Regions from separate parts of the Brevibacillus sp. HB1.3 genome, predicted to be linked through region 1. Evidence: a T-box and tRNA genes for the amino acid it is inferred to sense, from the RefSeq annotation. Region 1 holds a T-box; the other holds one or more tRNA genes.

Region 1 (3,255 bases):
GGGAGATCTACAAAGATATTCTGGGTGTGGTCACTGAAGGTAAGCTGTTGTTGCTTAGTGATGAAGAATTATTTTTCTTGCTTCGGGAAGGGCATAAGCTCTTGGCGATTGATATCCGTTTACCGGAGCAGCTTGCAGAACTGCGTAAATTGTTCAAGCAGGCCTTGGAACCACAAGGCATTTCTGATAAACGATTATTGCAGTTTCTCGTTGCAGTCAACGAAGCTGCTTCGAATACGTTGAAGCACGGAAATGGCGGTGTGGTCACGTTATACTTATCGAATGACAGGCAGATGTGCCGGGCTGTGATCCATGATGAAGGCCAAGGAATTTTGCTCGAGGATATTCCGCGCGCTACCTTACAGCAAGGATTTTCTACACGCCACTCGCTTGGGGCCGGCTTTCACGTGATCCTGCAATACTGTGATCGTGTATATTTGAGCAGCTCGCTGGCGGGAACAAAGCTTATTTTAGAATGTATCCTTTCGCGTTAAGAAACGATTTCCAAAAAGCCAAATGTTTGCAAGTGAATGAAAATGGGTAATATAGTAAAAGGACGAGCAGATTGGGTGTACCGATACCTATTGAGAGGAGTTTGAGCATGGACTACCGCGCAACAGAGGCGAACGGACAAGCTACATTGTTTTTCGTCGGAGAGTTGGACATGGCTGTAGGAGATCGAGTGGGTGAATTGCTCCAGCAGTATGGAGGGCGAAATCAATCCGTTACCGTCGATTTTCAAGGTGTCTCCTTTGTAGATTCTTCCGGTATTGGAAGCCTGTTTTTTACCACGAAAGAATTGTTGGCCTTGGGCAAGCAGGTAGAAATCGTCAATGTCCGAGAAGAAATTCTCGATATTTTGGGCGTTCTCGGTTTTACCGAAGCACTGGGCATTGCAGTTGGAAAAGTGGGCGAAACCCGGGTTTGACGCCAAACAGCGTGATTGTATATAATAGTGAAAGCTAACAATAAGACAACTACATACGATATGAACGATGAGTGGGAAGAGTAAGTCAGGACGCCTTGGCAGAGAGGAGAATCAGTAGCTGCGAGATTCTCTAAGGTCATGAATGGCTGAAGGTCGCCCAGGAGTTTTTTCGGTGAAAGCATGTGCCTAGCCGAGACCGGTTCGCAACCGTTATCTTGTCAGAGTGAACACGCCATAAGCATGACGTTTATCGTGTGTTAACAAAGGTGGTACCGCGAAAATAATCCTTTCGTCCTTTGCGATGAAGGGTTTTTTTATTTTTTGCAAAGCAAGCCATGCTAATAGGAGGAGTCGTACATGTCTACACAGCCAACAACCGACATCGACCAATTGCTGCCGAAAAACTATGATCCAAAAGCAGCAGAGAACAAATGGTATCCGTATTGGATCGAAAAACAATTTTTCAAGGCAGAACGTGACCCGAACAAACGTCCGTTTACGATTGTTATTCCACCGCCGAACGTTACAGGTAAATTGCATTTGGGCCACGCTCTGGATACGACTTTGCAAGATATCATTACGCGTACCAAACGTATGCAAGGCTACAGCGCCTTGTTCTTGCCAGGTATGGACCACGCCGGTATCGCAACCCAAGCGCGGGTAGAGGCTACCTTGCGAGAAGAAGGCATCTCTCGTCATGACCTAGGCCGCGAAAAATTCGTGGAAAAGGTATGGGAATGGAAGCACATTTACGCTTCGCATATTCGTGAGCAGTGGGAAAAACTCGGTCTTGCCCTGGATTACTCCCGCGAGCGTTTTACCATGGATGAGGGCCTGTCCCAAGCTGTACGCGAAGTATTTGTTCGCTTGTACGAAAAAGGCTTGATCTATCGCGGCAATCGCATCATTAACTGGGACCCTGCTGCTCGCACGGCTTTGTCCGATATTGAAGTAATCTACAAGGAAGTAAAAGGTGCGCTGCATCACATGCGTTACCCATTGGCGGATGGCACTGGTTATATTGAAGTAGCTACAACCCGTCCTGAAACGATGTTAGGTGATACGGCTGTAGCGGTACATCCGGAAGATGAGCGTTACAAAGACATGATCGGCAAAACCGTGATTTTGCCAATCGTAGGACGCGAAATTCCAATCGTAGCAGATGACTACGTTGATCCTGAGTTTGGGTCTGGTGCTGTGAAAATTACGCCAGCACACGATCCGAATGACTTTGAATTGGGTCTTCGTCATCAGTTGCCACAAATCGTTGTCATGGATGAGACGGGCACGATGAACGAGCTGGCTGGTATCTACAAAGGCTTGGATCGCTTTGCATGCCGTAAGCAAATCATCAAAGACTTGACGGAGCAAGGCGTTATGTTCAAGGTTGAGGAGCATATTCATCAGGTTGGACATAGTGAGCGCAGCGATGCAGTCGTAGAACCATACCTTTCTACCCAATGGTTCGTAAAAATGCAGCCATTGGCTGACGAAGCACTGGCTAATGCAAATAGCCCTGAGAGTGTGAAATTCGTCCCAGAGCGCTTCAAGACGAACTACCTGCGTTGGATTGAAAACATCCGCGACTGGTGCATCTCCCGTCAGCTTTGGTGGGGTCACCGGATTCCTGCATGGTATTGCGGAGATTGTAACGAAACGATTGTATCTCGCGCGGATGTGACTGAGTGCCCAAGCTGCCACAGCCACAAGCTGGAGCAGGATAACGACGTTCTCGATACATGGTTCTCCTCTGGTCTGTGGCCGTTTTCGACGCTGGGCTGGCCAGAAGAATCCGAGGACATGAAGTACTTCTATCCAACAAATGTCCTGGTAACAGGCTACGATATCATTTTCTTCTGGGTAGCTCGCATGATGTTCTCAGGTCTTGAATTTACCGGGAAAAGTCCGTTTGAATCCGTTTTGATCCACGGCATTATTCGCGACTCCGAAGGCCGCAAAATGTCCAAATCACTCGGCAACGGTGTCGATCCGATGGAAGTAATCGAGAAGTACGGAGCGGACGCGCTGAGATACACACTGGCGACCGGGAACTCTCCAGGGAATGACCAGCGCTTCTATTGGGAAAAGGTAGAGGCAAACCGCAACTTTGCAAACAAGATTTGGAACGCGTCCCGTTTTGCCTTGATGAACCTGACTGACTTCAAATACGAGGAGATCGATTTGAGCGGTGAGCTGTCTACACCAGACAAATGGATTCTCTCCCGCCTGCAAGCAACCATTGCAGATGTAACCCGTCTCTCTGATGCATTTGAATTCGGTGAATCTGGCCGTGTGCTTTATAACTTCATTTGGGATGACCTGTGTGA
Region 2 (3,255 bases), on a different contig from region 1:
TCTTCTTATAGAAGGAAGGTAGAATCTTTGACTCGAATTTATTTACAAAGACTGCCACTCTAGGGGGAAAGGATATGGAAAAACGGCATAAAGTGTTATTCCAGCAGCTAGCGGATTATCGACAGGAGACATTAAAAGCAATCGATGGCTTGACGGAGGAAGATGTGAACATCATTCCCGATGGTTTCTCCAACAATATCTTGTGGAATCTGGGGCATATCTATCTCGATCAGTATTTATGGATCGCTCACCTAACAAAAGAAACGATCCCAATCCCCTCTGGCTTCAACGAATGGTTTAACTTCGGGACAAAGCCAGCTGATTGGGATACGCAGCCACCGAAACTCGCCGTGCTCGTCTCCTTATTACAAGAACAACCTCAGAAGATACAAGCCGCTTACAAGGATCGATTAGAAGAAGAGTTTCCCGCAACGGAATCTGGCATGCATACGATTGCACAAGTGCTTGTCCGAACGATTTTTCACGAAGGGATGCACCTCGCCTCCCTCAATTCAATCCGGAGGTGTCTGGGCAAATGAATCAGATTATCACGCCGATTTTTCGTATGTTTGATGTTGAGAAGGCAAGAGAGTTTTATGTGGAGTTTCTAGGTTTTCAGATTGATTGGGAGCATCGGTACGAAGATCATTTTCCTTTGTACATGCAAATTTCCTCTCCGTCGTGCACGCTTCATCTGTCCGAGCATCACGGGGATGCTTGTCCTGGCTCAGCGATTCGCGTACAGGTAGAGAACATTGAGCTTTTTCATCAGTCCCTGTTAAGTCAAGAGTACAAGTATGCTCGTCCTGGTTTAGAGGAGACGCCGTGGGGAACGCGTGAAGTGAGCGTGACCGATCCTTTTGGCAATCGCCTTCACTTTTATCAGCCTGATCACTCGTAAACAAAGACAAAGAAAGCCCAGCCGGAGTTCCTTTACAGGAGCCACCGCTGGGCTATTTCGTTTTACATTTTGAACATAAATAGATGGGGCGATCGATGGGACTTGAACCCACGAGTGCCGGAGCCACAATCCGGTGCGTTAACCCCTTCGCCACGACCGCCATATATAGGGTTTGCTTGGTGCGGTCGAGAGGACTTGAACCTCCACGGTGTTGCCACCACTAGAACCTGAATCTAGCGCGTCTGCCAATTCCGCCACGACCGCATATAAAAATGGTGGAGGCTGACGGGATCGAACCGCCGACCCTCTGCTTGTAAGGCAGATGCTCTCCCAGCTGAGCTAAGCCTCCAAATCACCTACAAGATGTAGGGATTTTTCTAAGTGACCCGTAGGGGATTCGAACCCCTGTATGACAGCGTGAAAGGCTGCTGTGTTAAACCGCTTCACCAACGGGCCAAGTATGATGGCGGATGGAGTGGGATTTGAACCCACGAGACGGTTCGACACCGCCTACACGATTTCCAATCGTGCTCCTTCGGCCGCTCGGACATCCATCCATCGAGCCTGCAAGCATTCGCTTCGGCAAGAATTAATCTATCATATTCACAACATGATATCAAGTGATATTTTGAAAGTTTTTCCCTTTGTCCATCTCCAAGCCGTTCATGTCAGGCGATTATCTATCGAAACGAAAAAAGGGAGATTGCCTAAAGCAACTTCCCTTCTTGTTCAATATGATACAAGTAGTATTCCTTTACCAGACGGAGTGATGTCAGTTGTCAAAAAGAAAACGCCGTTCAGTAGGCTTCCCCTGTTTGTACGGAAACTGGTGTGGGCCTGGATGCTCCGGGCCGGCTGCGCCCATTGATGATGTCGACAGATGCTGCAAGAGGCATGATGAATGCTATGTAAAGCACGGCTATTTCTCTTGTCACTGCGATCAGGAGCTCGTACGCTGCCTTCGAAATAAAGTAAACAACACAACGGAGAAAGGGAAAATGGCCGGAATCATCTCGAACTTTTTCTCACGAACAGGGTGCTTTCCCAGCAATCCTCGCTAGCCTTTTCTGAATCGTTCTCCTTGTCAGTTTTCATCCAAAAAACGGTAACAACTTGGACATGATTCAGACATAATTACCTTGTTTTTCCTTGTATTTTTTTGGTACTCTATTGAATGTCCAAGGAGGGTACGCAGCGTGGAATTGCACATACGAACAGACGCCAGTGTGGCACTGACGTTAAAGAGAGAAATTATTTGTCATGGTATTTCCCGTTTTTATGTCCGTCCATACGATGATGATCACGTTGAATTTATATTCCTATCACTCTCAGAGCACCAGAAGAAGCTGCTGTCTTATTCACTACGAAATTACAGCTACTGTCTAACATATCTAGCTTAATCGTTCTACGGCCATTTTCCTCCCCTTTTTAAAAGGGGAATTTTTATTCCCTTTTTTCGATGTATCCAAGACGGCGAACATCGTCTGCGGTCAAGTTATGCAAGACATTCAAAAATTCGATTTGGAAACTGCCTGGGCCTCCTTCTGCTGCTTTCTCGGCTGCCAGCTGAGCAGCAACACCGTAGCATACCAATGCCGCAGCTCCTGCGATCAGCTTGTCTTTTGCAATGGCTGCAAACGCTCCCATAACAGACGTTAACAAACAGCCTGTTCCAGTCACCTTCGTTAAGATTGGGTGACCATTATAGATCGAGTAAGTCGTTTCTCCGTCCGAAATAACGTCGACCTTACCCGTAATCGCAACAATTGTCCTTAGCTTTTTCGCTGCTGCTCTCGCTAGGTCCTCGACATCTCCACCCGCTTCCTTCGCATCTACACCTTTAATTTCCCACCGCTCCCCGATAACGTTCGCAATCTCGGCAGCATTTCCTCTTACGAGGGCTATATCTAATTCCTGCGCAAGATGTTGACTTGTCTCGGTTCGATACGATGTTGCTCCCGCTCCCACTGGATCAAACAAAACAGGCACTCCATGCTGATTCGCGGATTTTCCTGCGATCAACATCGCTTCGATCTCATGCTCATTCAATGTCCCTATATTCAATACAAGAGCTCCGGCGATCTTTGCCATATCTGCCACCTCTTGTTTGGCGTACGCCATGACAGGGGATGCACCAAGAGCTAACAAGCCGTTCGCTGTAAAGTTTGTGACAACTACGTTCGTTATGTTATGAACGAGTGGATTTTCCTCGCGCACTTTAATTAGTAATTGCCCGATTGTCTCCAGAATCATGATCGTTACCCCTTTCCTCCTGAACAGAGGTTCGTGGAATCATCTTGTACACCTCGATGACTTCTCCTAATATAGAATGCTCTTGTATGACGCCAATGATG

The links. The T-box of region 1 lies ahead of HPY31_RS25300 (valine--tRNA ligase). A T-box ahead of a tRNA ligase gene usually reads a tRNA of that ligase, here a tRNA-Val.
Region 2: it has a tRNA-Val gene. The T-box ahead of HPY31_RS25300 (valine--tRNA ligase) is inferred to sense a tRNA for this amino acid. The anticodon was not compared.

What each region holds. Positions count from the first base shown of each region.
Region 1 covers NZ_JABMIT010000014.1:97,216-100,470, reverse strand. The annotation lists gene HPY31_RS25310 (ATP-binding protein) at 1-494, shown strand, start outside; gene HPY31_RS25305 (STAS domain-containing protein) at 602-928, shown strand; T-box leader at 987-1,228, shown strand; gene HPY31_RS25300 (valine--tRNA ligase) at 1,286-3,255, shown strand, end outside.
Region 2 covers NZ_JABMIT010000003.1:133,064-136,318, reverse strand. The annotation lists gene HPY31_RS08235 (DinB family protein) at 75-539, shown strand; gene HPY31_RS08230 (glyoxalase superfamily protein) at 536-901, shown strand; tRNA gene HPY31_RS08225 (tRNA-His) at 986-1,061, opposite strand; tRNA gene HPY31_RS08220 (tRNA-Leu) at 1,079-1,165, opposite strand; tRNA gene HPY31_RS08215 (tRNA-Val) at 1,175-1,250, opposite strand; tRNA gene HPY31_RS08210 (tRNA-Glu) at 1,284-1,357, opposite strand; tRNA gene HPY31_RS08205 (tRNA-Ser) at 1,366-1,458, opposite strand; gene thiM (hydroxyethylthiazole kinase) at 2,345-3,154, opposite strand; gene HPY31_RS08195 (hypothetical protein) at 3,120-3,255, opposite strand, start outside.